2 regions of the Paraburkholderia caffeinilytica genome follow, and region 1 is predicted to be linked to the other one. Evidence: predicted binding sites of a transcription regulator. Region 1 holds the regulator's gene; the other holds the start of a gene.

Region 1 (15,907 bases):
ACGGCGACAGCGTGCTGCCGAGCGCCGCGCCGACGCTCGACGAATACGCGGCGCAACTGAAGTTGCTGCTCGACGCGATGCGGATCGAACGCGCACACGTGGTCGGACACTCGATGGGCGCGCTCGTCGCACTCGAATTTGCGCTGACGCATCCACAACGCACGTTGAGCGTCGTCGCGTTGAACGCGGTGTACGACCGCACACCGGCGCAGCGCGAAGCCGTGATGACGCGCGCCGCGACGCTCGGCGACGCGCCCCTGGATACGGGGGTCGACGCCACGCTGTCACGCTGGTTCGGCGACCCGGTTCCGGGTCATCTGACCCAGGCGGCGCAAGCCGTGCGCGGGCTGCTGCTGTCCGTCGATCCCGTCGGCTACGCGCGCACCTACCGGCTCTTCGCCAGCTCGGACGATGCGCACGTCGGCCGTCTCGCCAGCCTCGCCGTGCCCGCGCTGTTTCTCACGGGCGAGTGCGATCCGAATTCGAGTCCCGCGATGTCGCGTGCGATGGCGGCGGTCGCCCCGTTCGGCCGCGCGGAGATCATCGCGAACGAGCGGCACATGATGAACGTCACCGATCCCGAGGGCGTCAATGAACGGCTGCTTGGCTTCCTCGCCGAAGCGTCGGCTCAGGAAGCGGCGCATGAATCGATCAACGGAGAACGTCATGACTGAGCAGACCATTGGACAGGCCTTCGACCCGGTCGAATTCCGTCGTGCACTCGGCGCATTCGTGACGGGCGTGACGGTTGTCACGACGATTCAGCCGGACGGCTCGCCGCGCGGTTTCACGGCCAACTCGTTCACGTCGGTGTCGCTCGATCCGCCGCTGATTCTCGTGTGCATCGCGAAGACCGCATCAAGCTATGAAGTGTTTTCGCAGACACGCCACTTCGCCGTGAGCGTGCTGGCCGAGGATCAGAAGGCCGTGTCCGGCGTGTTCGCCTCGAAAGCGGCGGACAAGTTCGCGCAGGTCGCCTGGCAGACGCGCGCCACGGGCGCACCCGTGATGGACGGCGCGGCGGCCACTTTCGATTGCACGACGCACGAAGTCGTCGATGCCGGCGATCACATCATTCTGATCGGGCGCGTAGTCGACTTTCTTCATACCAGCTCGTCGCCGCTTGGTTATTGCCGCGGCGCCTATGTGAACTTCAGTCTGTCGCAGGACGCATTGGCGGCGGCCGGTTCGCGCGCGCAAGTGGGCGCGATTCTCGAACACCGCGACGGACTCGTGCTGCTGGATACGCCGAAGGGCCTGCAGTTGCCGACCGGCATCAAGCTGGAACCCGCGAGCGACGCGGCGAGCCTGCGCGGCGTGCTGGCGAAGCTTGGCCTCGAAGCGCATCTCGACTTTATCTTTGCCGTATTCGAATCGGGCAGCGGGCCGGCGTCGAGTGTACAAATCTACTATCGCGGCCGCGTGATCGACAGCGGCGCGGCGTGGATCGACAGCACGATCCGCATCGTCCCGCTGGCGCAGATTCCGTGGCATGAACTGCGCGACGACGCGGTGCGCTCCATGCTCGAACGTTACGTGCGCGAGCGCAGCGAAGACGCGTTCGGCATCTATGTCGGCGACACGGAAGCCGGCAAGGTGCAGACGCTCGCGCTCGCGCATTGAGTGCATAGCACGGTTCAATCCGCCGACGAATCCAGTCGCGCACCACGCGCGGCCCGCAGCACGGCACCGGAGTCAGTGCCAAGGCACGAACTCCGGTCGACACGGGAGAGGAATCATCATGAAGTTTTCGTTGTTTCTGCATATGGAGCGGTACGACACCACCACGTCGCATCGCGAACTGTTCGACCAGATGACCGAGCTGGTGCAGATCGCCGAGCGCGGTGGTTTCGAAACAGCGTGGATCGGCGAGCATCACGCGATGGAATTCACGATCGCGCCGAATCCTTTCGTCAATCTGTCGTATCTGGCCGCGAAGACGGAACGCATTCGTCTGGGCACGGGCACCGTGATCGCGCCGTTCTGGCATCCGATCGCGCTGGCGGGCGAGGCGGGTATGGTCGACGTCGCGAGCAACGGGCGGCTCGATCTGGGTATCGCACGCGGTGCGTACTCGTTCGAATATGAGCGTCTGTTGCCGGGCCTCGATGCGATGGGCGCCGGTGCGCGCATGCGTGAACTGGTGCCCGCGCTGCGCAAGCTCTTCAAGGGCGATTACGCGCATCAGGGCGAGTTCTGGTCATGGCCCGCGTCGACGCCCGTGCCGCGTCCCATCCAGCAACCGCATCCGCCGATGTGGCTCGCCGCACGCGACCCGAACTCGCATGCGTTCGCCATTGCGAATGGCTGCAACGTGCAAGTCACGTCGCTGGCGCAGGGCGACGCCGAAGTCGTGAGCCTGATGGAGCGCTTCAACGCCGCGTGTGCGGCGCATCCCGAGGTGCCGCGTCCGCAGGTGATGATGCTGATGCACACATTCGTCGGTGCGGATGCCGCCGAAGTGGATGCGGCGGTGGAAGACCTCGCGCGCTTTTATCGCTACTTCAGCAAATGGTTCAAGAACGAGCGGCCGGTCGAGCAGGGCTTCATCGAGCCGCTGACGGATGCCGACGTCGAGATGTTCCCGCAGTACTCGTCCGAAGCGATTCGCAAGAATCTGGTGATCGGCGAGCCGAAGCAGGTGATCGCGCGCCTCAAGGGCTATGAGGAACTCGGCTACGACCAGTACAGCTTCTGGCTCGACAGCCATATGAGCTTCGAGCGCAAGCGCAAGTCGCTGGAGCTGTTCATTTCCGACGTGATGCCTGCATTCGACGCGCGCTGACGCGTACGCCTTTGTTGTTAACTCCACGGAGTGGCTGACATGGTCCAGCGGTTCCAGCAATACATCGACGGTGCGTTCGAAGATCCGCGCGAGCATTTCGACAGCATCGATCCCTCGACGGGCGACGTATGGGCGAGCATGCCTGCCGCCGGCGCGGACGACGTCGACCGTGCGGTGCGTGCGGCGCATCGCGCGCTCAACGATCCCGCATGGGCGAATCTCACGGCAAGCGCGCGCGGCAAGCTGCTCTACCAACTCGCCGATCTCGTCGCGCAACATGCGCCGCGTCTGGCGGAACTCGAAACCCGGGACACGGGCAAGATCATCCGCGAGACGCGCAGCCAGATCGGCTACGTGGCGGAGTACTACCGCTATTACGCGGGCCTCGCGGACAAGATTCAGGGCGCGTGGCTGCCGGTCGACAAACCCGATATGGAAGTCACGCTGCGGCGCGAGCCCGTGGGTGTGGTCGCGGGCATCGTGCCGTGGAATTCGCAGTTGTTTCTGTCGGCGGTGAAGCTCGGTCCCGCGCTCGCCGCGGGTTGCACGATCGTCCTCAAGGCGTCGGAAGAGGGACCTGCACCGTTGCTCGAATTCGCGCGGCTGGTACACGAAGCGGGCTTTCCGAAAGGCGTCGTCAATATCGTGACCGGCTTCGGCAACGATTGCGGGCGCACGCTGACGAGTCATCCGCTGGTGTCGCGCATCGCGTTCACCGGCGGACCGGAAACGGCGCGTCACGTGGTGCGCAATTCGGCGGAGAACCTCGCGGCGATGTCGCTGGAACTCGGCGGTAAGTCGCCCGTGCTGGTGTTCGACGACGCCGATCTCGACAGCGCCTGCAACGCCGTCATCGCGGGCATTTTCGCGGCGACGGGACAAAGCTGCGTCGCCGGTTCGCGTCTCGTCGTGCAACGCGGTATTCACGATGCGCTGATCGAGAAGCTCGTCGCGAAGGCGCAGGCGATTCGCATCGGCAATCCGCAGGACATGGCCACCGAGATGGGACCGCTCGCCACCCGCCGTCAACTTGAACACATCGAGAAAGTGCTGCGCGCGAGCGTCGAAGCGGGTGGACGCATTCTCACCGGCGGCAAGCAACCGGACGGTGCAGGGCAGGGCAACTACTTTTTGCCGACCATCGTCGACTGCGCGAACCCGCAGGTGCCGAGCGTGATGGAAGAACTGTTCGGACCGGTGCTGAGCGTCGTCACGTTCGATACCGAAGCCGATGCCGTCGCGCTCGCCAACGACACACGTTATGGCCTCGCATCCGGCGTGTTCACGCGCGACCTGACGCGCGCGCATCGGCTCACGCGCGCTTTGCGCGCCGGCATCGTATGGGTCAACACGTATCGCGCGGTGTCGCCGATCGTACCGTTCGGCGGCTACGGCCTGTCCGGCCTCGGCCGCGAAGGCGGCATGGAAGCGGTGCTCGAGTACACGCGCACGAAGTCCGTGTGGATCCGGACCTCGGACGAGCCGATCGCCGATCCGTTCGTGATGCGCTAAGCCGTCAACACTCGCAACCGGGAGCACGCATGTTCTACGAAATCCGCACCTATCGCATCAGGACGGGCGCCGTGCCCGCCTATCTGAAACTCGTGGAGGAAGAGGGCATCGAGTTGCAGAAGCGGTATCTGGGTCAACTGGTCGGCTACTTCTTTTCGGAGATCGGACCGCAGAACCAGATCGTGCATATCTGGGCCTATCCGAGTCTCGACGAACGCGAACGACGCCGTGCCGCGCTCGCTGAAGATCGCGCGTGGCAGGTTTTCGCGCCGAAGATTCAGGCGTTGATGGAAGAGATGGAAAACAGAATCATGAAGCCAGCGCGTTTTTCGCCGCTTGCCTGAGAGAGCGTTCGACTGGCCGCCGTATCCGTTGTTTCGATAACCACCCGATACACACGTTTCCCTGGAGATTGACATGAGCAGCAGAAGCATCACGTTTATCGCCCCGCTGATTGCGCTCTGCGCAGCGACGTTTGCGGCGGCGCCGGTCCTTGCCGCGGACCCGATTGTCTTCACGAGCTGGGGCGGCACCACGCAATCGTCGCAACAGAAAAACTGGGCGCAGCCGTTCACGCAGGCGACCGGCGTCAACGTGCTGATGGATGGCCCGACGGACTACGGCAAGCTCAAGGCGATGGTCGACAGCGGCAATGTGAACTGGGATGTTGTCGACGTGGAAGGCGATTTTGCCTACGCCGCGCAGCAGGCAGGGTTGATTGAGCCGATCGACTATTCGGTCGTCAAGAAAGACGACCTGGATCCGCGCTTCGCCACGCCGGATGCGGTGGGCAGCTTCTATTACTCGTTCGTGCTCGGCTACAACAAGGCGAAGTACACGGGCGCGCAGCCAACCACCTGGGCCGATCTGTTCGACACGAAGAAATTCCCCGGCAAGCGCACGTTCTATAAATGGTCGGCACCCGGCGTGCTCGAAATCGCGCTGCTCGCCGACGGCGTGGCGCCCAACAAGCTCTATCCGCTCGACCTCGACCGCGCGTTCAGGAAACTCGACACGATCAAGGGCGATATCGTCTGGTGGAGCGGCGGCGCGCAGTCGCAGCAACTGCTCGCGTCGGGCGAGGCGCCCGTCGGCATGTTCTGGAACGGCCGTTTGCATGCGCTCGAACAGACCGGCGTGCCGGTCGGCATTTCGTGGAACCAGAACCTGACGGCCGCCGACATGCTGGTGATTCCGAAGGGCGCGAAGCACAAGGCCGAGGCAATGAAATACCTCGCCGCCGCCACGAGCGCGCAGGCGCAGGCAAAGTTCGCGACGGATACCGGCTATGCACCGATCAACGTGAAGTCGGCCGCGCTGATGTCGCCCGCCGTTGCCAGGACGCTGCCCGATCAGTACAAGTCCTCGCAGATCGATCTCGACATGAAGTACTGGGCCGAGAACCGCGATGCGATCGCCAAGCGCTGGTATGCGTGGCAGTCGAAATAAGCGTGCGGCACGTGAGCGCTGTGTAGCAATCGGAGTGGATGGGAGACACCATGCCTGATGTTCTGAGTACCGTCGCGCATCCCCCCGCGACGGCCACGCGCCGGCGCCGCGACTGGCGCAGCATCCGCCTGCTCGCGCCCGCGTTGTTGCTGCTGGTGATCTTCTTTCTGTTGCCGGTGCTGTCGCTGCTGTTGCGCAGTGTGCTCGAACCGACGCCGGGGCTGAGCAACTACGCACAACTGCTCGGCTCGACGACCTATCTGCGCGTGTTCGGCAATACGTTTCTGGTCGCGACGGTCGTGACGCTGGCGACCCTCGCGATCGGATTCCCGACCGCATGGCTGCTCGCCATCGCGCCACGCAAGCTGAGTTCGCTGCTGTTCGCGATCCTGCTGCTTTCCATGTGGACCAACCTGCTGGCGCGCACGTTCGCCTGGATGGTACTGCTGCAACAGACCGGGCCGATCAACCGTCTCCTGATGGCGCTCGGCGTGATCAGCGAGCCGCTGACACTCGTCAACAACCTGATCGGCGTGACCATCGGCATGACCTACATCATGCTGCCGTTCCTGGTGATGCCGCTGCACGCGACGCTGCGCAGTATCGATCCGTCGACCTTGCGTGCCGCCGCGATCTGCGGCGCGAGCCGTTGGCAGGCATTCTGGCGCGTGCTGGTGCCGCTTGCGATGCCGGGCATCGCCTCGGGCGCGTTGATGGTGTTCGTGATGGCGCTCGGCTACTTCGTCACGCCCGCACTGCTCGGCGGCGCGCAGTACATGATGCTCGCGGAACTCATCGCCCAGCTCGTGCAGCAACTGCTGAACTGGGGCCTCGCCGGTGCGGCCGCCTTCGTGCTGCTCGCCGTGACGCTCGCGCTGTACACGCTGCAACTGCGCTTCACGGGCAGTGCGCGCGCCAATCCGGGAGGCCGCTGAGATGAAACAAGCCCCACGCTCACTCTGTTCAATGCCTCATGAGGGGGCCGCGGCCTGCCTCAAGGCCGCCCGGCGGGAGGACTGACATGCTGCTCGATTTCGATCGTCTGGGCGCGCTGCGCTATATGTTGCTCGCCGTCGGCGCCGCCGTTGCGCTATTTCTCCTGCTGCCGATCGTGTTCATCGTCGCGCTGTCGTTCGGCGATTCGCAATGGCTGATCTTTCCGCCGCCGGGTTGGACGCTGGAGTGGTACCGCCAGCTTTTCACCGACGCCGGCTGGATCGACTCGCTGCTGACGAGCGCGAAGCTCGCGGCAATCGTCACGGTGCTGTCGGTGCTGATCGGTTTTCTCGCTTCGCTGGCACTCGTGCGCGGCAGGTTTCGCGGACTCAACGCCGTGCAAGCGTTCTTCCTCACGCCGATGGTGCTGCCGGTCGTGGTGCTGGCCGTCGCGCTGTACGCGTTCTTTCTGCGCATTGGCCTGAACGGCACGATGACGGGTTTCGTGATCGGCCATCTGATCATCGCGCTGCCGTTTTCGATCATCTCGATCAGCAACTCGCTGTCGAGCTTCGACACGGCGCTCGAAGATGCGGCGCTGATCTGCGGTGCATCGCCGCTGGAAGTGAAGTTGCGCGTCACGTTGCCCGCGATCCGCCTCGGCCTCTTTGCCGCCGCGATCTTCTCGTTCCTCGCGTCGTGGGACGAAGTGGTGGTGTCGATCTTCATGTCGAGCCCGACCTTGCAGACGCTGCCTGTGCGCATCTGGGCCACGCTGCGGCAAGACCTGACGCCTGTCGTGGCGGCGGCGTCTTCGCTGCTGGTCGGATTGACGACCGTATTGATGCTGGCTGGCGCCTTGCTGCGCCGCGTACGATAACCGGGGTAAATGAGCCATGACTTCTGCATTCCTGCAAATCCAGCGGCTGCGCAAGACCTACGACGACGTCGTCGCCATCGACCAGGTGTCGCTCGATGTCCGCAAGGGCGAGTTCATGACCTTTCTCGGGCCGTCCGGCTCAGGCAAGAGCACCACGCTCTATATCGTCGCGGGCTTCCAGGAACCGAGCGAAGGGCGCGTGCTGCTCGACGGCAAGCCGCTGCTCTCGGTCGCGCCGAACAAGCGCCACATCGGCATGGTGTTTCAGCGCTATACGCTGTTTCCGCACCTGACAGTGGGCGAGAACATCGCCTTTCCGTTGCGCGTGCGCCGCCGTCCTGACGCCGAAGTGAAGGCCAAGGTCGAACAGATGCTCAAGCTCGTGCATCTGTCCGAGTGCCGCGACCGGATGCCCGCGCAATTGTCGGGCGGGCAGCAGCAACGCGTCGCGATTGCCCGCGCGCTCGCCTATGATCCGCCCGTGCTGCTGATGGACGAACCGCTCTCCGCGCTCGACAAGAAACTGCGCGAGGAAATCCAGCTCGAATTGCGCCGCATTCATCAGGAGACGGGCGTCACGATTCTGTATGTGACGCACGATCAGGAGGAGGCGTTGCGGCTGTCGGATCGCATCGCCGTGTTCAACAAAGGGCGTATCGAGCAGGTCGGCACCGGCGAGGAGCTGTATGCAAATCCGGCGTCGCGTTTCGTCGCGAGCTTTATCGGCAACTCGAATTTCCTGCCGGTGCGGGTGACGTCGAACAACGACGGCCGCATGAACGGCGTGTTCCCGAACGGCCATACGGTGAGCTCGGGCAGCTTCAACCCGGTGCTCACGGCGGGCGACGAAGGCACGCTGATGATCCGCCCGGAGCAGATGCGCATTCATGCGCTGCGCAACGCAGACAGCGCGGCGGGTTTGCCCGTCACCGTGCGCGATATCACGTATCTCGGCGACGCGATGCATTACGCCGTCGCGACACCCTGGCAGCAGGAGATTTCGATTCGCATGCCGGCGGGACATCGCCATGACAGTGGGTTGTCGGTCGGCACGCAGGCACTCGTCGATTGGGACACGCGCGATGTGCGGCTGTTCGCTCAGGCATGAGCACGGCGATGCACACCATGAACGACGCTTTGCCTTCGCTGAAAGTCGAACGCCGCACCACGACGTTGCGTGAACTCGCGCTCGAGAAAATACGCACCGCGATTCTGGAGGCGCATTTTCGTCCGGGTGAACGGCTGGTCGAGCGTTCGCTGTGTGAGGAACTGGGTGTGAGCCGGACCGTCGTGCGCGAGGTTTTGCGGCATCTGGAGACGGAAGGGCTGGTCGATTCGATACCGAATCAGGGGCCGATCGTCGCGCGGCTGGATGCCGATACGGCCGCGGAAATCTACCAGATTCGCGCGCTGCTGGAAGGCGATGCAGCGATGGCTTGCGCGCAGCATGCGGACGATGCGGTGATCGCGCTGCTGGCCGGGTACATTGCGAGCATCCAGCAGGCGTTCGAAGTCCACGCACATCAGACGGTACGTGAGCTCACGACCGCGTTTTACGAGGCAATGTTCCGTGGCGGCGGCAAGAACGTGTCGTGGGAAATAGTGCAGACGCTCAATGCGCGGATAAACCGCTTGCGCGCCATGACGATCGCCTCCGACGACCGTGGCCGACAGGCCGTGCAGGAGATGAACTGTATTCTCGATGCGATCCGCGCGCACGACGCGCAGCGGGCGCGCGATGCGGCTATAGCTCATGTGGCCAGGGTCGCGGATATTGCGGCGCAATTGCTGCAGCAGGTTTTGGGGGAGGCATAGGCTGACAGGTGCGGCAGTGCTCGCCATCCGTTAGCGTGACCGGCTCCATGGTCAGCGTCGCCTCACGATCGCGGTGTTTCCGGCTGTGAGCCGGGCGCGCTTCAAACCCGCGCAAGGCCGTCGTGATCGAGAATCCGGATGTCCTTGCCGTGTGTGTCGAGCAACCCGTCGCGCTGGAATCTGGAGAGCATCCGGCTCACGGTTTCGAGTTTGATCCCCAGATAGCTGCCAATTTCCTCGCGTGTCATGCGCAGGTGAAATTCGGCTGGCGAATAGCCGCGCATTCTCAGGCGGTCCGACAGGTTCAGCAGGAATGTCGCCACACGCTGTTCGGCGGACATTGTGCCGAGCAGCATCATCTGCGACGACTCGCGCACGATCTCGCCACCCATCATCCGGTGCACATGCTGTTGGACCGCTTTGACTTCGCGGCACATGGCCTCGAGCAGATGAAACGGAATGATGCAGACCTTGCTGTCCTCGAGCGCCACGGCATCGCAACTATGGTGGCCGGAGCATACGCCGTCCAGACCCAGCGAGTCGCCGGCGAGATGGAAGCCGGTGACATGCTCGCGGCCGTCGCGATGCATGACGACGGTCTTGAATGAGCCTGCGCGCACGGCATAGATGCTCTGGAACGAGTCGTTCGCGCGATAGATCGTCTCGCCCTGTTTGATGGTCCGCGACGGGCAAATCAGCGATTCGATCCCTTGCAATTCCTCGGGTGTCAGGCCTTGCGGCATGCAGATCGAGCGCATCGAGCAGGCCGAGCAACGCCGCACGTCCTTGCGCGGCGCGCCTGCACTCAGCGGCATTTGCGCGGCGGCGGCCGATGCCGGCGGGCGGATCAGCGCGGGCGCGATGACGGAATAGGCGGCGACGTCAGACATGATGTGCTCCTGATTGTAGAAAGGGGCGAGTGCGATGTTCACAGGCAATTCGCTGGATCGTGTTTCGCGCGAGATCGAATTCGCTGGTCTTGTCAAAAAAGTAGTGGGCGCCACTCGTCAGGCATGCGCGCCGGAACCAGGCACCTGAATGATTCGTCAGCACCATGACGATCACATGCGGCTTATTTTGTGCAAGCAAGGCCAACAGTTCCATGCCGGTGCCGCCGCTCAGATGCAGCTCCGTCACGACCAGATCGGCCGCGCTCCTGTCGATGCCCGCGAATGCCGCACCGGGCTCTTCGGCTTCGCCGACGATCTCCACGCCGTCGAGTGCGCCGAACAGCGCGGCCATACGGCGCAACACCAATACGGCATCGTCGACGAGAAAAACACGCAGGGCGGGGCAGGCAGTGTTTGAGTTCATGGCTCGAAGTATCGGCCGCGCTGTCTCAAAATGAAATCGGCGCGGAATGAGCTTCGAGTAGGCGAGTGGGAAGGTTTGTAGGGTATTTCCTACAGCACAATGAAGCAGATCAGGGAGTCCCCGGAATGCGCCGCGTGCAGTCTGTGCGGTCTGTCAGGCGAGGAGATCGTGCGGCCCCGGGATTCGCCAGCGTCCCAGCCCGCCGGCGCAGGGACGCAAATCGGTCTACATGCCGTCTTCTTCGTCGCTGACCAGTTTGTGCCGTATCGCGTAGCGCACCAGCGCGGCTTCGTGAGGCATCTGCATTTTTTCGAGAATGCGTGTTTTGTATGTGCTGACGGTCTTGCTGCTCACGCACAGTTCGGCCGCGATCTCCGTGATCGTCTGACCGGCGGCAAGACGCTTCAGCACGTCGAATTCCCGATCGGACAGACGCTGGTGCGGCAGCTGATCGGCAGGTTCGTTGAGGCTTTGCGCGAACCGTTCGGCCATCGCGAGGCTCACGTAGACACCGCCGGCGGCGACCTTGGTGACGGCCGCCACGAGTTCGGCGCTGGCGCTTTCCTTCGTCAGGTAGCCGGACGCACCGGCCTTGAACGCACGCACCGCATATTGCTGCTCGGCGTGCATGGTCAGTACGAGAATGCGCAGCGCCGGCTTTTCTTCCTTGATCTGCTTGATTAACTCGACACCGTTGCGCCCGGGCATCGACAGGTCGAGCACCAGCACGTCGGCGGGCTGGGCGCGGATCAGCGCGACGGTGCTGGCGCTGTCGCTCGCTTCGCCGGTCACTTCGAAGCCGCTCGCGCTGCGCAGGATGTGGCGCAGTCCGTCGCGCACCAGCGCGTGGTCGTCGGCAATCAGGACGCGGGTCATGTCTGCATTTCCTGAATTTGCACGGTCTCCGCCGGAATAGTGACTGTCAGCACGAAACCTTCACCGTGCCCGCTACGAATCTCGACCGTGCCGCCGAGCATGTGCGCGCGTTCGCGAACGCCAAGCAGGCCGAACGACTTGCCCGCCGGCTCGGCTGCCTGATGCGCGCCTTGGCCATTGTCGGCAATGCGCAGGACGAAGGATCGATTGGCAGCGCGCAGGCTGAGCATGACCAGCGTTGCATCGGCGTGGCGCGCCACATTGGTCAGCGCCTCCTGCACGATCCGGAACAGCGCGGTGGCGCCTGCCGGGCTGAAGCGCGCGTCGCCGGTTTCGATAGCACGCTCCACGTCGATGCCGTAGCGGTTAGTGAAATCGGTCACGAGCCATTCGATCGCGGGAATCAGTCCGAGGTCGTCGAGCATGACCGGCCGCAGATCGGCCGCGATGCGGCGGACCGAGGCCACGGTTGCGTCAATCAGTCTGCGCATGCCTTGCAACTGTTCACGCAGCGGCGCGCCGGTCGGCGCGTCCAACGCCTGTTCGACCGACGAGATGTCCATTTTCAGCGCGGTGAGTTGCTGGCCCAGGTCGTCGTGCAGCTCGCGTGCAATGCGCGTTTTTTCGTCTTCACGAATCTTCTGCAGATTGGCCGACAGTTCGCGCAATTCCTCACGCGCCTGCTGCTGCGCTTGCTCTGCTTTGACGCGTTCTGTAATGTCGCGCAGCATCACCGTGTACAGGCGGGTGTCGCCGTCGCGGATCTGTGAGATCGAGGCTTCGAGCGGGAATTCCTCGCCATTGGCGCGCAGGCCCGAAAGCACGCGCTGCTTGCCCATCCGGCGGTCCGACACGCCGGTTACGCCGAATTGCTCGACATGCCGCGCGTGCGCCGAGCGGAACCGCTCCGGGATGAAGCGGGCGAGCGGCGTGCCAATCGCGTCCATGGCAGAGCAGCCGAAGACCTGTTCCGCCATCGGATTGAAGATGACAATCCGATGCTGTTCGTCGATGGTGATAATCGCTTCCATCGAGGAGCGGATGATCGCCATCATGCGGGTTTCATCCACGCCGGACTGGCTGATCCCGGCGTTTGCCTCGCCACCTGCGCAAGCGCCGGCGCGAACTCCGCGCATGAACACGAACGTGCCTGCCGCCAGAAGAAAGGCGGCGCCGACGCACATGAACGAAGCTGGGTCGAACCAGCGCCGCGCTGCCAGCATGACGGCAAGCGTCGCAACGAACGCTGCCGCAGCCGCGTAGGCGGGCCGTGCCGGCAACGAGCCCAGGCGCTTGCGTAACGCGGTGCGGTGCGGCGTGGACGTCTTACCGCTGACGGGCATGTGCGCCTCTTCCGGGGTAGCTGGCAATGAGGATCGGCGCCGCCTGACAACGTCGGGGCGGCGCCGCGCATGGCGAACACGTCTGCTCCTGGGGGATTCATCGGGGCGGCGTAGCCGCAGGCCGGGGAAACACCGCGCGGACGGCGTGTATTTGCGCTAATTGTCCGTGAAACGACGCAGTCGTGCCAGTGCCGAGGCGCCGCGCGGGCGAACGGCTTGCTCATCCCGTTGGGACGGGTGCCGACGTGCTGGCCCGGTATCGACGCGCCACTCAATGCGACATCAGCACCGGCACGGTCATCGACTTGAGAATCGTGCGCGTGGCGCCTCCCATCACCAGTTCGCGCCAGCGGGCATGGCCATAGCCGCCCATCACCAGCAGATCGGCGCCGCGGTCGGCCACCTGCGAGAGCAGCACCTCGCCGACCGAGCCGCCCGGTCCCGTTTCGATATCGGCGACCTCGACACGCACGCCATGCCGCGCAAGCACGGTAGCGATGTCCGCGCCGGGAATGCGGGCGTGCTCGTCCAGGCCGTTGACGGTGAGGATCGTGGTGCTTTGCGCCGCGCGCATGAACGGCAAGGCGTCGTGCACGGCGCGCGTGGCTTCGCGGCTGCCGTCCCACGCGACCAGAATGCGGCCGCCTGTCGACCTTTCGTTGCTCGCAAAGGGCACCAGCAATACCGGGCGGCCGCTGGTCAGAATCAGGTTTTCCGGGAAAAAATCGCCGACATACGACTCCGGATCTCCCGGGTTGTCCTGGCCGGCTACGATCAGGTCGGCGCAGCGTCCCAAGCGCGGAACGGCGAGACTGGCGGGTTCGTCGATGGCGATCCATTCGCCTTGCACGTCGGCGCGCCGGAGTTCGGCGTGAAACAGCCGTTCGAGCGCCGCACGCCGCTCCGCGCGCCTCGCTTGATGCTCCTGGTAGTACGCCGCGGTCCCGGCCATCACGTAGAGCGAGCGCGGATCCGGGCTGAACACGGCGAACGCGCCGGTCAGATGGGCGCCGAACTGTTTGGCCAGCCGCAGCGCGATTTCGAGCCGCGGATGGGCGTTCGGGCTGGTGTCGAGATGGATCATGACAGTCGCTCCTGGAAGGGACGGTGACGCTCGGATAAGTGAGCTTGAGTCTAGGAACGATGGCGGCGGCCTCGTTGATGTAGATCAACGTCGGCTGTGGCGCCGCACGTGAACGCGGTGTTTGACCTGGGTCATGCCCTAAGGCTCCTTGCCGCCTATGCTCCCTGACATGCGCTGCGGCAGTGCTTGCGCCGATGCGTTTCCTCCGGAGGAGCGAGTCATGTCCGAACCCCGCGTTCTAGTCGTTTTCTTTTCCCGCACCGGCACCACGCACATGCTTGCATCCACGCTTGCCGGGATGCTGTCCGCCGATCTCGAAGAAATCTGCGATTTCACCGAGCGGCGCGGAGCCTCGGGGTATATACGCTGTCTGATCGACTCGTGGCGCAAGCGGCCGGCTGAGATTGTCCCGGCAGGGCGGGATACCGCGCAGTACGACCTTGTCGTGGTGGGCACCCCCGTATGGGCGGGTTCGGTGTCGGCGCCAATCCGCGCGTATCTGCTCGAGAACCAGATGAAGTTCAGGCATGTCGCGTTCTTTTGCACTTGCGGCGGCCTCGGCAGTCAATCCGCCTTTGAGGAAATGCGCATGCTGGCCGGAAGAGCGCCGGTTGCACAATGCAAGGTGAGCGCCGCCGAAGTGCAGCGCGGTGTGGCGGCCGTGTCGCTGGCGCTTTTCGTGAGTACGCTGAAACGTCATCTCGCTCACTATAAGGCGCTGGAATGGGCCTGCTGATCTGCACCGCGTTCAGACCGGCAGCAGCATCATGGCCGCTGCCACGCCCATCACCGCAGCCGCGATTGAACCGAGCGCGAGGAGCGGCCGGCTTGCGGAGCGATGGTAGGGCACGAGGATCTGCAGCAGCAGCGTGGCGAACACGAAGCACACTGTCATCATGTGACGGTCGATGCCGCACGCGTGCCGAACGGCGCGTAAGGCCGCTGGCACACGGCGCGAAATGTGAATTGCCCGTATTTGTCTGTTAGTGGCTGCGCAACGCAGAAGCCGCGCCGTACACCACGCGCGGATCGTGCTGACCTTTGTACACCGCCGGCGCGGAGCGGTTCAGACCGAGCAGCGTGTACACAGCGGTCTGCGCGGAGCGAACCGAATATTCGACGGTGAACACCACGTCGTTCGGCAACTCGCAAAACTGTCCGACGAACGCGAGGTTTGCCCAGCCTTCCGGTATGACGTGCGGCCGGTCGCCGTGCCTGCGCCGCAGGAACTGGCTGGTGATGAAGGGCATCAGGCACGGAATGCAAATCGCGTCGTCGAGAATACGCGATGCTTCAGCCTGAACGTGCAGATGACCGAGAAGCTCCGTCATGATTTCGCGGCCCGTACATTCCGCCATCGGCTTGCCGACGAAATTGCCCGGCCGGTCGACGAAGAGGCCATAGCCCCAGAACACCTCGACGTCCTTCGGCTGGCCGATGAAATGCGGCTGGTGCGGCAACACGATCGAGGCAAGCCAGTTCGATTGCGGGAAGGTGATCAGGCCGCCTTCGCCGGGCACGTTGCCGGTCAGATCGCGGATCTGGCTGAACAGCGTCGGATCATGCAGCGTCGCGGTAAAAGAGAGCCATGTGGATTCGTCGACATGATCGGCAAAAACGGAGGGATGTCCGAATTCGGTTCGGCCTGCCGCGATGGTTTTCCAGAGTGCCCACGCGCCGCTGCTGTCGTCGTGATTGAGCACGGCAGGGCGATTCGTGCCGCCGAGGCTCGAGCCTGCCGTCATCGAGCCGAGCGTGACGATAACCTTGTCCGGTTCACTGACGGTAATCTCGATGCGACGGTTTTCGTGTTCGCAGACAATGCCCGCAACCCGGTTCAATGCGCCGCTTTCGTCAAAGCGCAGATCGACGACCCGCGTGCCGGTGCGAAATCTCACACCGTGTTCGTCGAG
Region 2 (15,907 bases), on a different replicon from region 1:
CCCCGCTCGCAACTCGGCCCAGTACCTCCAGACGTCCGAACCGGAGCCGAGCGTGACGCCGTTCCAGTTGCCGCGCAGCATCGGCCCAGCGGGCAGAAAGATCGCCGGCAGATCCATCGAGATCGCGCCCATCAGCAAGGCGGGCGTGGTCTTGTCGCATCCGCCCATCAGCACGACGCCGTCGGCGGGATACGAGCGCAGCGTCTCCTCGGCCTCCATCGCGAGGAAGTTGCGATAGAGCATCGTAGTGGGCTTCTGGAACGGCTCGGAGAGCGTCTGCACGGGCAGTTCGACCGGAAAGCCGCCTGCCTGCCAGATGCCGCGCTTCACTTCCTCGACGCGTTGCTTGAAATGCGTGTGGCAAGCGTTGATCTCGCTCCATGTGTTGAGGATCGCGATCACCGGTTTGCCCGCGTATTCCTCGCGGCTATAGCCCATCTGCGCGGTACGCGAGCGATGGCCGAACGAACGCAGATCGTTCACGCCGTACCAGCGGTGGCTACGCAGTTCTTCAGGGTTCTTTCTCTTCGTCAACGTCTGCTCCACGATGTCTTGCGCCGTTCGCCACTCTCCTCACAGCAATGGGGATTTCCTGCGAGGCGGGGGCCGTCCTGCGCGGCGTGCTGCCGCGATCCAACGCCTCAGCGCTCCCGCTCCTTCACGCGCGAAACGATCTGCGTAGGGCTGACGAATTGCAGCGCGATCAGCACCCAGATCAACGTGATCGCCATATAAATCATCGCCATCGCGTCGATCGATTGCGGCGCGCGCACGCCGGTTGAAAATACAGCGTAGTACAAGGCGACCACGAGCGTTTGCGTCGCGGGACCCGCCGTGAAGAACGTCAGTTCGAACAGGCCGATGGTGCGCACCAGCACGAGCAGCCCGGCCGCCAGCATGCCGGGCACCAGCAAGGGCAGCAGCACGTAGCGGAAATATCGAAACGTGTTCGCGCCGAAAATACGCGCCGCCGCTTCGAGATTGGGATCGATCTGCTCGATGAACGGCGTCATCACGAGGATCACGAACGGCAACGCCGGCACGAGATTCGCAAGAATCACGCCGCCCAGCGTGCCGGCGAGGCCAATCTTGTACATCGCGGTCGCCATCGGAATGCCGTAAGTCACGGGCGGCACCATCAGGGGCAACAGGAAAATCAGCATCGCCGTGCGCTTGCCGCGGAACTGCACGCGGGCGAGCGCATAGGCCGCGGGCACGCCGAGCACAACCGACAACATCACCACGGCGCCGACCACTTCAACGGTGACCCACAACACGCTCGCCAACTGGAAATCGCTCCACGCCTGCCCGTACCAATGCAGCGTAAAGCCTTGCGGCAACAAGGTGCCGAACCAGCGCGTCGCCACCGAATTCACCGCGACGGTCGCAATCAGCAACGCCACGTTGGCGAGAAAGAACACCATCGCGCCCCGTACCAGCACGTGCCAGATGCGGCCGGACACGCTGGCGCGCTGTTTCACGCGCTTGCCGGGTTGCCCGGCGCCGTCGTTGTTTTCCTTTGACGCGGACACGGACGCGGACCACGATGGATGCGCGGCATGGCGATCGCTAGCCATCAGCCTTTGCCTCCCGTCGTCGGACCGCTGTAGAAGAAACGGCGCGCGCCCAGCATCGCGGCGACCACCAGCAGTTGCACGAAGCCCATCACCATCGCGATCGCCGAAGCCAGCGAATAGTCGTAGCTTTCGAACGCGGCCTCGGCTGCCGCAATCGACATCACGCGCGTCGGGCCCGCGGGCGCGCCGAGCAACACCGCCGATGGAAACACCGAGAACGCCTGCACGAACGATAAACAGGCGGCCATCGTCAAACCCGGCACCAGCAGCGGCAAATAGATGCGGCGGAATTGCTGCCATGGACTCGCGCCGAGCGTGGCGGCAGCGCTCGCGAGCGTCGGATCGATGCCGGTCACGTAGGACAGGGTCAGCAGAAACGCGAACGGAAAACCCGACACGATCAGCGAGATCAGCACGCCCCAGAAGTTATGCGTCAGACGCACTTCACGGGTGTAGAGATGCAATCCGTGCAACGCCTGCGGAAACCAGCCGTTCGGTCCGAAGTACGTGAGCATGCCGTCGGCGATCAGCACGGTGCCGAGCGTGACGGGAATCACCAGCAGCGTCGTGACGAGTTTCTGATAGGGCGAATGGCGGCGCAGCGCGAACGCCACCGGAACCGACACGCCCACATTGATCAGCGTCGCCGGCACGGCGAGCTTGAGCGTGACGAGAATGGTCGGCCACATCGACGTGTCGGTGAAGAACGTCAGATAGTTGGCCCACAGGCCGCCACCGTTCATCGGCCGGAACGACAGCACCAAACCATACGCAAACGGATAGATGAACAACGCGACGATGAAGATCAAGGCCGGCGCGACCAGCCACGCTTTGGCGTCGCGCGGTGCAAGGGGTGCGCGTGGCGGCGACAGCGTGGGCGTGTTCATGCAGCCTCTCCGTCGTACACGAGCGTGCTTGACGGCGGCACGCGCAGGCTGATGCGTTCGCCCTCTACGAATTCGCCCGCGATGCGCGCCCACAAGTCGCCGAACGCGGTCTTCACCCACAGTAGCGAATCGTGCCCGCCGTATTCCACGGTGGTCACCAACGCGTCGAAGGCGTTCTCCGCGCCAGGCGTTGCGCGCTCCATATCCTCGGGGCGCAACGCGACGCTCACGCGTTGGCTGTTGAAACCGGCCATCGGCGTGCCGCTCAGACGCACGCCGTTCGCGCTCACCGCGACCCGATCGCCTTGCGTGCCGTCGAGCGTGAATTCGGCTACGTTTCGATAACCCATGAAACGCGCGACATGCAAATTTTGTGGCCGCGTGTAGACCTCTTTCGGCGTGCCGACCTGCTGCACGACGCCCTCTTTCATCACGACGATGCGATCGGCCATGGACAGCGCTTCGTCCTGATCGTGCGTCACGTAGAGCGTCGCGCGTTCGAGCTGGCTATGGATGCGGCGAATCTCGGCACGCATTTCGATGCGCAGTTTCGTATCGAGATTGGACAGCGGTTCGTCCATCAGAATCAGTGGCGGCTCGATCACGATCGCCCGCGCAATCGCCACGCGCTGCTGCTGACCGCCCGACAGTTGTCCGGGCAGCTTGCGCTCGTGACCGACCAGTTGCACGAGCTGCAATGCTTCACGCGCACGGCGCACGGCCTCGCTCTTACCGACGCCACGCATCTTCAATCCGAAGCCGACGTTGTCGAGCACGCTCATATGCGGAAACAGCGCGTAGTTCTGGAACACCATGCCGAAGCCGCGCTTTTCCGGCGGCAGCACGTCGATGCGTTTATCGTCGAGCCAGATGCCGCCGCCGCTCAACGGTTGCAACCCGGCGATGCAATTGAGCGCCGTCGATTTGCCGCAACCCGAAGGTCCGAGCAGCGCAACAAACTCGCCGCGCTGGATATTCAGATCGAGCCCTTGCAATGCCGCGACCGCCTGGCCCTCCGCGTTCGTGAAACTGCGGCTGACCGAATCGAGCCGTAACTGCTCAAAGTGGTGCTTCATGGCGGTTTCCTGATACGCGTGGCACGCGTGACACGCGTATCGCGAAAGCTGAATCGAACAGACGCGCGTGACGCTTCATCGCGATTTCCTGCGTGCATGACACGCGAATGTCAGTGGACCGAACGAACGCGCGCTCGAATTCGTTCTGCGGCTATTTGGTCTTCTGCGCACCTACATCGCTGTCCCACTTCTTGAAGGCCGCAACCATCGCGGTCGCATTCAGCGGCAAGACATGCGGACGCTCGGTCAGCAGCTTCGCGTACTCCGGCCGGCCGTATTTCTTCAACACATCCTGGCTGTGCTCGGGCGCCTGCTCGACGCTTATGCCCTTGATCGCCGGCCCGGGATAGAAATAACCGTCGTCATAGGTCAATGCCTGCTGCGCCGGATCGAGCATGAAATTCATCAGCTTGTAGAGCACGTCGAGTTTTTCCTTAGGCACGCCCTTCGGAATCACCATGTAGTGCGCGTCGTTCACCCACGTCATGTTGTCGAATGCCTGCACGCGGAATTCCGCCGGCACGATGCCGAGCGCGCGTGGGTTGATGTCCCAGCCGGTCACCGTCACGGTCATGTCGCGTGTGCCCTCGCCGAGTTCCTTCATCACCGCCGAGGTGCCGCCGGGATAGTAAGGAATGCAATCGTTCAGCTGCTTGAGAAAGGCCCACGTCTTGTCCCAGCCGTGAATCGGGTCCTGCGGGTCCTTGTCACCGAGTATGTAAGGCAAACCCATCAGGAACGTGCGGCCCGGACCGGAGTTCGCCGGCCGCGCGTAGATCAGCTTGTCCGGATGCGCCTTGCACCATTGCAGGAGTTGCTCAGGCGTTTTGGGCGGATCGCTGACTTTCGCGGGGTTGTATTCGAGCAACGGCCCAGCCGGCATATACGCGACTTCGAGGCCGAAGCCTTGCGCGAGGTCCTGCATCTTGCGCGGACCGGGCGCGTATTTGTCGAGCACGCCGGGAAAAGCCGCCGCATTGTCCGGCAATAGCTTCATCCAGAGATTCTGCTCGATGCCGGCGGCCAGCGCGTCGGTGCCGGTCAGGACGAGATCGATATCGGAGCGGCCCGCGGCCTGCATCGCCTTGATCTTGCCGGGCAACTGCGGCGCGGGCGCATTGGTGAACGTGAGATTGGCGACGAGATTCGGATACTTCGCCTTGAAGGCCTCGAAACCCTTCTGCGTGAGTTGAAGATCGCCGGCCACGTCGACGATATTGAGGGTTACCGGATCGGCCGCATGCGCGGTGGATCCCCATGCGGCGCTTGCCACGAGACATACGGACACCAGCCTGAGCGCCAACCTGCCTGAAACAGTCATTGCGTCTCCTCGCTTCTTGGTATGGAAGTCCGCCGGCCAGATGCGCTGCTGGCGGTGTCTCTCTACCAATGGAACATAGCGAAGCGGAACTGCCGATGTCAAGCAAATGCTCGCTACGACGCTTTGCTCGAAAAATCGGCCATTCTGGCGGGGAATCCTTATAGTTCAACGGCTTGCACGTGTCATCCAAGGGCAAACCCGAAGTTGGCGCACAAGTGGAGCAGCAGGTTGTCAGGCAACCTGCGCTTGCAGTGCGAATTCAGGCTGCGCGCACGTCCCACGCACTCACCCGCCCTGAACGCCCTGCGTATTCACATACAGCGAATACAACCCGTGGCTTGCCGCCATGAACAAGCGGTTGCGATGCCGTCCGCCGAAGCACACGTTCGCGCAACGCTCAGGCAACGCGATATGGCCGATCGGCTCGCCTTGCGGCGTGAAGACGCGCACGCCGTCGAGTTCGTCGGTACCCATGCCCCAGCCGCACCAGAGATTGCCGTGCGTGTCGACGCGAAAGCCGTCCGGCGTGCCCGGGCCGGCGTCGATCAGCACGCGGTTGTTCGACAGCGCGGCGCGCTCGCCGCTGCCGTCGACATCGAACGCGCGAATCTTGCGCGGCTCGCCACGCGATTCGACGATGTACAGCACCGACTCGTCCGGCGAAAACGCGAGGCCGTTCGGGCCCAGCACGTCGTCGGCGACCATTGTCACCTCGCCGGATTGGCCGTCGATGCGGTACACGCACGCCGGCAATTCCGACTCCTGCCGCTCGCCCTCGTAAAAGCTGTCGATGCCGAAGGTCGGATCGCTGAACCAGATCGAGCCGTCCGACTTCACAACCACATCGTTCGGCGAATTGAAGCGCTTGCCGCGATAACGGTCGGCAAGCACGGTTGTCGAGCCGTCATACTCGGTTCGCGTGACGCGCCGAGTCAGGTGCTCGCAGGTGACGAGGCGGCCCTGGCGGTCACGCGTGTGGCCGTTCGCATTGTTCGACGACTGCCGAAACGTGCTCACCGCGCCGCTGGTTTCGTCCCAGCGCAGGATGCGGTCGTTGGGAATGTCGCTCCACAGCAGATAGCGGCCGTCGCCGAACCAGACTGGTCCCTCCGACCAGCGCGTGCCCTGATACAGACACTCGACTGAAGCGGAGGCCAGGATCAGCGACTTGAAGCGCGGATCGAGCACGCGAATGGAAGGATCGGGATAGCGTCGGCTGGTGTCGGTCATGCGTAGGTTCTGGACGATGAAAGTTGGGGGGAAAGCGAATCGAAGCGCGTTGTACCTTGCATGCCGGCGCGCGGCGCAGGCGCCCGCAATCGAAGCTAGGGCGACACAGACCCCTGCGCGAACTGACGCTCCAATGCGAGCAGGATCTGCGTCGCATGATCGATCTTCGCATGATGTTCGGGCGGCGTCGAACTGAGCAGCGGCAGGATCGGCCCCATGTCGGCAATCCAGGTTAGCATCGGGTTTACCATGTTGTCAAACAACTTGAGCATGAGCGACACCTGTCAACCTCGAACCGAAGCCGGGGGTGAAGCAGGTGAACTTCGCCAAGCCAGCGCATCGCTTTTATATGACAATAGCGCGGCGGGCCGGCGTGGTTGAATGGCGGTGGGTGAAACGGAAACGGCAGATCCGGAAATCGGTATCGTTTTTCCCGGAATTTCGCCTAAACGTCATTCGGACTGGTTTGACAATAATGCCGCCAATCAAAAGCATCCAAAGCGCGCCTACGAGAAAATTACCCACTTTAGCAACCCGTGAATGTTAATCAGGTTGAACAAATCCGATATAAGGAGTAATTGGTTCGTAGGGTTGCAGAACCAGCGCTGATGCCGTTTGTTTAGAAATCGCTCTCGGCTCGCTAAATAATTTTTAGTGATAGATTGCGAAGATAAAACAGCCGGGCGGATCGCCGTGCCGCAATTAACCGCAACGGGACGTTTGCGAGTCTGAGAGAACTAAATTGTCGCTACACTTTATCGAGGAAATGGCACCGCTACTGAACGCCGCAGATGAAGCGGAATGGTTCGGCGCGATCGCGGGCCTTGCCGAAACGTGGGGCTTCGACAGGCTTTTGATCGCCATGCTGCCGCGCCCGACGATTCGCCTTGAAGACGCTTATGTGCGGAGCACCTATGCGCCGGCGTGGCGGCGCACCTACGACGAGCAGGGGCTCGTCCATATCGATCCGACAGTCTCGCATTGCGCGACGCATGCCACGCCGCTGATCTGGTCGCCGGACATTTTTAAGACCGCGCAGCAGCAGTCGATGTACGAGGAAGCCCGCGCATACGGCCTGCGCTCCGGTGTGACGTTGCCGATTCACGGGCCGAACCAGGAAGCCGGCATGATGTGCTTCGTCAACGACAGCAATCCGAGCGACGCATTCTGGCGTCACGTCAACGTTGCGCTGCCGAATCTGGTGTTATTGCGCGATCTGGTGATCGATACCAGCCAGCGCCATTTGAATACGCATACCCAGACTTTATTGCCCAAGCTCACGCCGCGCGAACGCGAGTGTCTGAAATGGACCGCGCGCGGCAAATCCACCTGGGAAATCTCCCATATCCTGAACTGCTCGGAAGCCGTGGTGAACTTCCACATGAAGAACATCAGGACGAAATTCGGTATGAACTCGCGGCGCGCGGCGGCCGTGATCGCCGCGCAGTTGGGGCTTATTGACCCGGGTTGAGCAAGGCTGCGGCGTCGCGGCTGTACAGGACGCGCTCGGCACGGCCCAGGTCGGCGTCCGAAACGGTTTTGGTGAAGTAGAGGCCCAGCAGGATCGACACCGGTGCCGGAATTTCGGCGCCCGATTCGAACCGGCTGCCACGCGACTGCGTGACGCCGAAGCGCGCCCAGAAACGGCGCTGGCTTTCCTTCTTCTTCTTGCGGTAGGCAATGATCAGAACGCGATCCACCGCCGATGACGGCTCTGCCGCGCGGGTTTGGACCAAGGGTTGCGGTTGCCAGTGGTTCTCGATAAGTTCCATTTTTGTGTCCCGTCGGTTGAGGGCTGAGGCTTATCTCGAATTCTGCGTTATCCGATAAGCATGCACACCTATCCAGGTAGGTAGGTGGCAGAACGATTCAAAATGCATAAGTTTTCTTGCGTATTGGGTACCCCAACACGTTCAGGAGAACGTCATGCAAACAGCAATTCGGATTGGAATGCGGCAGGAATTTGACAACGCGGACATCAACGAGATGTACCGATTAAGGGCGCGGGTGTTTCACGGGCGGCTCGGATGGGACATCCCGACCATAGCAGGCATGGAGATCGACGGCTACGACGCCCTCGGGCCGCACTACATGCTGATCCAGGGCGACGATCGGCACGTGCGCGGCTGTTGGCGCCTGATGCCGACGGAGGGGCCGAACATGCTGAAGGACACCTTCCCGCAATTGCTGCATGGCGCGGATGCGCCGGTCGGGCGGCATATCTGGGAACTGAGCCGGTTTGCCATCGAAACCGGCGGTGAGGAGCAGTCCTTCGGCTTTGCCGACCTGACGATGCAGGCGATTCACGAGCTCGTGACGTTCGCCGACCGGATGGGCATCACGCGTTACGTCACGGTGACCACCACGCCGATCGAGCGGCTGCTGCGCAAGACCGGGATCGAGATCAGCCGGCTCGGGTCACCTCTGCAAATCGGCGTGGAACGCGCCGTGGCGCTGGATATCGCGGTCAGTCCGAAGACCCGCACCGCACTGTTCGGGCCGATAGCCGCCGCCGCCTGACACCCGGATACGGCTGGGGCCGCAGTTGCGGTGGACCGGCTGCAGTGGTCCGGTTGCAGTGTCAGGTCTAAGCGATCCAGTTGCGACGATCCGGTTGCGGACGATCCCGTCGCGACGGGCCAATTGCAGCCGTGCGATTGCGGCGGACCGGCAGCCCGGTTACCTGGTATTTGCGACCCGCGGGGGAGACACGCGGGAAATCAGGAACCGAACATCCGTTCGAGCGCGTTCTCGAGATGCACGCGCATCGCCTTCCCCGCTGCGGGGCCGTCCTTGCGGCGGATCGCGTCGAGCACGGCCCTATGTTCGGCCTGCACGAGCCGCTGCCGCTCCACTGTCTTCACGAGCGACAGATTGCGCGACAGATTCATGCTGAACAGAATCTGCTCCTCGATAAAAGACATGACCGTGATGAAAAACGGGTTTTTCGAGGCGCGCGCTACCGCCAGATGGAACAGGAAATCGTCCTGGGCGCCAATACCCCGGGTTTCGATGATGCGTTCCAGCTGGTCCCACGCATGCTGGATCGCGGCGATGTCGTCGGCGTCGGCCTTGAGCGCCGCCTGTTCGGCTGCGCCCGCTTCGGTCACGATGCGAAATTCATAACAGCGGCGGATGTCGGACAGCGTTTCGAGCGGCGCAAACCGGCGCACATCCGGGTCCGGCCGCCGTGCGACCGTCGTGCCCGAACCATGCCGCGTCATGATGATCCCGTCCGCCCGCAAGCGCGCCAGGGCTTCGCGCACGGTCGGCCGTGACGTCGCAAAGTGTTCGGCCAGCGCATGCTCGGTGGGCAGCCGCTCGCCTTCCTTGTACTCGCCGTCAAGAATGCGATTGAGGATGTCGCCGTAGATCTTGTCGGGCAAGCCCGTCGTTTTGCGCTCGTTCATCCGCGGGGCCGAAGCAGCTTGTCTGAGTAGGTCCCGATTGTAAGGCAAACCTGGCCCTATCTTGATTCGACGCCTGTCCTCCGGCTTAACAGGAATGCCGCAAACGCCTACTACACGGCGCTTGCCGAGCCGAGCGCCGCTATCACAAAATTTGACAAGTGTTTGATTTACATCCTGTCGGGACGCATCTTTTTCAGCGATCATTTACGCTTGCACTGGTCATCAATCGTCAACGTGCCCGGCCGGACACAACGGCTGCGGCATCCGAATCCTTCTGACGTGGAGTCGATATGTACACACGCATCCTTGTCGCGGTCGACGGCAGCCACACCTCGCGCCGTGCATTCGAAGCGGCGCTCGCGCTCGCGAAATCCAGCGGCGCTGTCATGCAACCGCTCTACGTCGTCGAAAACACGCCGATGTATTTCGAAGCGCCCGGTTACGACCCGTCCAATCTGCGCAACCGCCTGGTCGAAGAGGGCAAGGAACTCTGCGCGGAATTCGCCCAGGCCATGGCAACGCAAGGCGTCAAGGGCGAGTCCATCGTGGATGAGGCCTCCTCGAACGACGACGTTTCGGTGGTCGTTCTAAAAGCGGCCGCCGACTTCAACGCCGATCTGCTGGTGATGGGCACGCATGGCCGGCGTGGTTTTCAGCGCCTGATTCTCGGCAGCGTCGCAGAGCGATGCGTACGTCAGGCGACCTTGCCGGTGCTGCTGATCCCGTCCGCGGCGGGCAAGATCAGTGAAGGCGCCTGAGCGCAGGATGACGCACATTGCAACTGCGTGTGCTTGCCACGTCGGGCAGCACGCGCAGGGCTTCATATCCAAAAAAACAGAGCAGAGCATGCTCTTCAGAATGCATAGCAGTCCATAACCACAAGCAGCAACGCGAGTGTGACTTCGCTCAAGACGCCCAACTGCGCGAACGCGTCATTTTGTCGCTAAACGGGGGGCATGTGGGGTGGGACAATCAGTCGTTACCCTGACAAATGGCTGCAGAACATGCTTACTCCTACCGCTGTGACTCGCACCGCCGGCGCCGCCGATTCCACCATGACTTCGTCGCCGGCCCGTGGCAGCCGCCGGGCCGCACCGGCCAAGACACCCGCTCGCACCGCCGCTCGTTGTTCGAGCTGTTCGATGCGGGCGCTCTGCATGCCACAAGGTTTGTCGCCTATCGAACTGACGAAACTCGAAGCGCTCATTTGCAGCGCGCGCTCAGTGCAACGCGGCGAAGCGCTGTATCGCAGCGGCGACCGCTTCGACAATATTTACGCGGTGCGCTCCGGCTCCATGAAAACCGTCATGGCGCACCGTGACGGCCGCGAGCAGGTCACCGGCTTGCGCCTTGCCGGCGAAGCGCTCGGTCTCGACGGCATCGGCGAAGACGTGCATGCATGCAGCGCCGTTGCCCTTGAAGACAGCACCGTTTGCATCGTTCCCTACCCCGCCCTCAAATCCTTGTGCCGCGAAATCGGTTCGATGCAGGACCGCCTGCACAAACTGCTAGGCGAACAGATCGTCCGCGAAGCGGGGCAGATGATGGTGCTCGGCTCGCTTTCAGCGGACGAACGCGTCGCGGCATTTCTGCTCGACGTATCGGAGCGCAACGCGCGACGCGGCTATTCGTCGGCGGAATTCAATTTGCGCATGACGCGTGAGGACATGGGCAGCTACCTCGGCATGACGTTGGAAACGGTGAGCCGCACCCTGTCAAGATTTCAAAAGCGCGGCCTCGTCGACACACAAGGCAAACACATCCGGATCGTCGATCTGGAAGGCTTGCAGAAGGTGTAAGCCATACGCGCAGGACCTGGCCCGCCTCGCCACGTCCCCGCCTATCCGTCTTTTAGCGCGCATTCGTCTTGGCATGGCTCCTGCGAGCGGGTACAGTCTTTAGTCCGTCCCCCGCAAGGAGACCTGGCGAAATGAATCGCGACCCCGCCCCGCATCACCCGCTCGTCCAGCGTCTGATCGACGCGCGTCAGATTACCGACGCACTGTTTTCCATCGTCAAACCCGAATTTCTGTACGAACGGCCGATCCGTGAGCGCCACCGGATCGTGTTTTACGTCGGCCATCTGGAAGCTTTCGATCGTAATCTTTTCGATCAGCGCCTGTGCGATCTGCCGGCGTTCGACTCGCACCTCGATCAGCTGTTCGCCTTCGGTATCGATCCTGTCGACGGCGGCTTTCCGACCGATCAACCCGGTGACTGGCCCTCGCTCGAGGCTGTGCGCGCCTATGGGTTGCGCGCCCGCGAGCAGATCGACCGCGAACTCGATGCGCTCTCCGCACGCGTCGGCCGCAAGGGCGCCGACGCCGACGCGGCCGAGCAGTTGCTGAACGTCGCGATCGAGCATCGGCTGATGCATGCTGAAACGCTCGCGTACATGCTGCATCAGCTACCGCTTGCGCAGAAGGTCACCGGGTTGCGGCAGCCGGTGCTCACGCACCCTGAACCGCGCCAGGCGTTGTCGTCGATGGTCAGCGTGCCGGCCGGCGCAACGGTGCTCGGCATGTCGCGCGACAGCGGCCATTTCGGCTGGGACAACGAGTTCGGCGAAATGCACGTCGAGGTGCCGGCGTTCGAGATCGACCGCCATATGGTGACGAACGGCGCGTTTCGGGAGTTTATCGAGGCGGGCGGTTATCGCGAACCGGCGTGGTGGGCGGACAAGGATTGGGCCTGGAAGGAAGCCGAGCATATCGAGCACCCCGCCTGCTGGTCGCAGCAAACCGGAGGCGATCGAGGCAGCGCCTGGATGTTGCGCACGATGTTCGACGACGTGCCGCTGCCGCTCGACTGGCCGGCGTACGTGAGTCACGCCGAAGCCAGCGCGTACGCCCGCTGGGCCGGCAAGACGTTACCCAGCGAAGCGCAATGGCAGCGCGCGGCTCACGGCGCACCGCATGCCGCCTCGGGAAATTTCGATTTTCGCAACTGGGACCCGCAACCGGTGGACGCCTATCCGGACAACGTCAGCGCGTTCGGCGTGGAAGGTCAATTCGGCAACGGCTGGGAATGGACCTCCACCGTGTTCGACGCACTGCCGGGGTTTGAAGCGTTTCCGTTTTATCCGGGCTACTCCGCCAACTTTTTCGACGGGCAGCATTACGTGATCAAAGGCGGTTCGGCGCGCACCGCGAAATGCATGTTGCGGCCGGCTTTCCGGAACTGGTTTCAGCCGCATTACCAATACGTGTATGCGGGCTTTCGGTGCGTAAGCGTACCGAATAATCAGCCATAGCCTGACGGCCTGAAATGCGTCGAATATCGCCGTGCCGAAATCAGTGCGCGACGCCGAAAAATGCTTCCGCGCCTTCGGCCGGCGTGAGTCCCACTCTGAAGTAGCCCTCAAGGCGTTCAGCCGTCACGTCGTTCAGGATGAACGGCGGGCTGAGAAAACCGACCGAAACAGCATGGTCGTACCATGCCAGCATCCATGCACGCAGACCTGATTCGTCCTGCGGAAATCCGCTCGACAGGTTTTCAGCCATGCGCTGCCTCCTTCGCCATTGTCTCGCCGTTCTGCGGCAACACGGCGGCGCTCATCGAAGGACGAGCGTCTCCGGGCGGAAACACATGCCACATTCCATCGCTGTGGCGAAAGAAAAACAGGGCGAGTGAACCGGCCGGCCGTTGCACCTCGAGGCACACACGACGAGTCCGGCCGGATCGCGAACGATGTATCGACAGCACGCGGACCGACTGGCGGCATTCCGTGCCCAGCAGCTTTCCAACCAGCCCACGCAACGATTTTTCAGCCACGATGTCTGCACTCCATGATGCAAGTGAAGCCATCGTAAGGTGCCGGAAGCGGCGGTTCCGTCGGGAGCAACGGATTGTTCGCTAAGGAACAGCTGATTCGTATGTCAGGATTCCCCTAATCCGACCGCTACACTGATCAATACAGCGTCGGTTATTCGGCGGCAACACCCTATCTAAACGTATCGACACCCAGTTCAGACTGCCGTTGCGCCGAGTCAGCAGAGAAAACGCAGGCAGCGCATAAGGATTTCCTGACATCAAGTTCAGCATTGACCGGCCTCTCTTTCTTCATGTCCTGACAGCGCCGCGATAACTGTCCGCATAGGATGAAGATACATCAATCGTCCTGTTGCTGAGCGTGGTCATGGTTCCGTATTTGTCTGAGCGAGAAAACGAGGTTGAGCATATCAACGCGAAGTGCATGCAGCTATTCGATGTGTGGTGCGAAAGCAGAAGCGTCGTGCCGCTGACGTATTTGCTAAAAGGCTGGCCGCTGACGAACAGCGATCCGGAAGCCATCCGGCGCCTCGGCAATGCACTACGCGACCTCAGACGGCATCATCTGCTGGACGCCAACAGTGCGTCATTTCAGGAGCTCTGCGAGTTATCGGATTGCGTCGAAGATCTCCTTGTCCAGTCGTCCACGGCAACGCGGGCGATGAGCAACGGGTAGCGTGAACGGGGATATTGAACCCGCGTAACGCAACTGGTATGGGGGAAACAGCGTGCATTTCAACGAAATCAGTAACGAAGAGTGGCTTCTGCTGGCGCCCGTTCTGTCGGATGACGCCATCGTCCATGGGCAGCGCGGCCGGCCTCGCGCACAAGTTCGTCTCGTGGCGAATGCCGTGCTGTGGGTCCTGGTGACCGGCGAACCCTGGTCCAGGTTGCCCGCCATCTATCCCTCGGTGCCGACGTGCCGGTCGCGGTTCGAAAAGTGGCGTTCGACCGGCGCTCTTGCGGAAATGCACAGGCTTCTTTCGAACGGCGGCCGCACGTTCCGTTGCGGTCCGGATGGCCTGTTGAAACCGCAACATGCCCAACCGCGCTCCGTTGAGCGTCAATCCAAGGATGAAGGCCTTCGCAAGGTGTACTGGACAAGTCAGGCGTCCTGGCAAACACCGCATGCCACGCGCCAGCCGTCCCATACCGCGGATACGTTCACGCAAGTCGCACGGCAGCTCCAGGATTCTTCGCATGCTGTGCCCGATCGCCTCGAACCCCGCGCCCCGATGACACTCCCTCAATCCATCCATCGGCCTGCCTCGCCGTGGATGGGCCTCGCCTCGCAAGGCAAACGTGATTCCGACCCGCGTGGCTACGTCATGTACGTGGCCGCCGATCGGGTGGCGAACGCCCGGTTCCGTGGCTGGGCCGAGATCGTGCGGAACGCACAGCGAGTCGCCCGTTCCGGGTTAATCGGTCCGAGCTTCACGAGCTTCGAGGCCGCACAGCAGTACGCGCTCGAATGGGCCCGGCGGTGGATCGACGAGGAAAGCGGTGTCGATAAAGACGAGGGTAACGCCGCGAAGTGCGATCCGTGGCAACGGAAAGTCCGGTCCGGGTGAGCCATGCATCGGGCGTGTGCCCGTGAGGTTTGCGCGGGCACCGCGGGGCAACATCCAATGGATTGCTTACCTCAGCGACCCACGCCCGTCACCAGTTGCAGCGGCGTTTCAATGAACCGCGACAAGTCGCTCTGCTTTCTGCGTTCAGTGACGGCCTTCAACGCCACGTCGACGCCGAACACAGCTTGCCGATCGGCAAACTGATTCATCGTCGCGAGCACCCGGCCGTCGGCGAGCAAGGGCTTGATCGCGTCGCTGTCGTTATACCCGGTGACATAGACCCCGCCGGTTCTCCCCGCATCGCGAACGGCATCCACCGCCCCCATCGCCATATTGTCGTTACCGCACATCAACGCACGGATCTGCGGATAGTCTCCCAACATCTTCGACGCGGCATCCCGTCCTTTCCCGTAGTCCCAGTCGGCGGCCTGTACGGCGACGATCTTCATGCCGGCCGCGCTCATTGCGTCCTTGCTGCCGGCCGTGCGTTGCTGCGCATTGCGGTCGGCGGAAATGCCTTCGATGATTCCGACCTGATCGCCGGCCTTGAGGCGTCCGGCAAGATAGTCGCCCACCTGCTTCGCGCCGTTGCGATTGTTCGGCCCGACGAAGGGCACGGAGATATGGGCGGCATCCTGAGACGCGTCATCGAGCGGGTTATCGATGGTGACCATGATGATGCCGGCCTTGATCCCTCGCGCCACAATCGCTGTCAGCGCCTTCGAGTCCGTCGGCGCGATGACGATCGCGTTCATCCTCGCCTTGATCAACTCGTCCACCATTCGGATCTGCGCGGCAGTGTCGCTCTCCGTTGCCGTACCGCGAATGGTCAGCCCGAACTGCGACGCAAAGTGCTGCTGATAGTTTTGCGCAGCGTTGGTCATGGCTACCGTGAACGGATCGGTCATCGACTTCAACACAAGGGCGATCTTCCGCTTGCCGCCCTGCATGGCATCGACACGAGCCCCGCCTGTCAGGCCTGCCGCAGCAAGCGTGCCGGCAACCAGCACGCGGCGGCGCATTCTCTGCGTCATCGATTTTCTCTCCTTGAACCACACGGACGA

Evidence for each region. The regulator FNR, encoded in region 1, switches genes on or off when oxygen is low (the NO sensors DNR and NnrR bind a similar motif). The targets are predictions, from matches to a motif close to TTGATNNNNATCAA.
Region 2: DSC91_RS02440 (universal stress protein) is a predicted target of FNR. The motif match lies at 9,664-9,677, and genes of this name have one in related genera.

Annotation. Positions count from the first base shown of each region.
Region 1 is NZ_CP031467.1:4,455,432-4,471,338, forward strand. Features, by position in the region: gene DSC91_RS36165 (alpha/beta fold hydrolase) at 1-674, shown strand, start outside; gene DSC91_RS36170 (flavin reductase) at 667-1,623, shown strand; gene DSC91_RS36175 (LLM class flavin-dependent oxidoreductase) at 1,742-2,785, shown strand; gene DSC91_RS36180 (aldehyde dehydrogenase) at 2,825-4,297, shown strand; gene DSC91_RS36185 (NIPSNAP family protein) at 4,327-4,641, shown strand; gene DSC91_RS36190 (ABC transporter substrate-binding protein) at 4,715-5,746, shown strand; gene DSC91_RS36195 (ABC transporter permease) at 5,797-6,681, shown strand; gene DSC91_RS36200 (ABC transporter permease) at 6,768-7,562, shown strand; gene DSC91_RS36205 (ABC transporter ATP-binding protein) at 7,579-8,670, shown strand; gene DSC91_RS36210 (GntR family transcriptional regulator) at 8,688-9,377, shown strand; gene fnr (fumarate/nitrate reduction transcriptional regulator Fnr) at 9,479-10,267, opposite strand; gene DSC91_RS36220 (response regulator) at 10,260-10,691, opposite strand; gene DSC91_RS36225 (response regulator) at 10,917-11,567, opposite strand; gene DSC91_RS36230 (sensor histidine kinase) at 11,564-12,910, opposite strand; gene DSC91_RS36235 (universal stress protein) at 13,182-13,994, opposite strand; gene DSC91_RS36240 (flavodoxin family protein) at 14,215-14,730, shown strand; gene DSC91_RS36245 (hypothetical protein) at 14,743-14,892, opposite strand; gene DSC91_RS36250 (oleate hydratase) at 14,978-15,907, opposite strand, start outside.
Region 2 is NZ_CP031466.1:539,971-555,877, reverse strand. Features, by position in the region: gene araD (L-arabinonate dehydratase) at 1-534, opposite strand, end outside; gene DSC91_RS02490 (ABC transporter permease) at 642-1,577, opposite strand; gene DSC91_RS02485 (ABC transporter permease) at 1,577-2,464, opposite strand; gene DSC91_RS02480 (ABC transporter ATP-binding protein) at 2,461-3,540, opposite strand; gene DSC91_RS02475 (extracellular solute-binding protein) at 3,692-4,861, opposite strand; gene DSC91_RS02470 (SMP-30/gluconolactonase/LRE family protein) at 5,147-6,091, opposite strand; gene DSC91_RS02465 (hypothetical protein) at 6,187-6,330, opposite strand; gene DSC91_RS37310 (hypothetical protein) at 6,473-6,631, shown strand; gene DSC91_RS02460 (helix-turn-helix transcriptional regulator) at 6,858-7,562, shown strand; gene DSC91_RS02455 (helix-turn-helix domain-containing protein) at 7,546-7,863, opposite strand; gene DSC91_RS02450 (acyl-homoserine-lactone synthase) at 8,018-8,611, shown strand; gene DSC91_RS02445 (FadR/GntR family transcriptional regulator) at 8,812-9,501, opposite strand; gene DSC91_RS02440 (universal stress protein) at 9,792-10,259, shown strand; gene DSC91_RS02435 (helix-turn-helix domain-containing protein) at 10,557-11,300, shown strand; gene DSC91_RS02430 (SUMF1/EgtB/PvdO family nonheme iron enzyme) at 11,432-12,754, shown strand; gene DSC91_RS02425 (hypothetical protein) at 12,795-13,004, opposite strand; gene DSC91_RS02415 (hypothetical protein) at 13,697-13,948, shown strand; gene DSC91_RS02410 (transposase) at 14,001-14,843, shown strand; gene DSC91_RS02405 (substrate-binding domain-containing protein) at 14,915-15,877, opposite strand.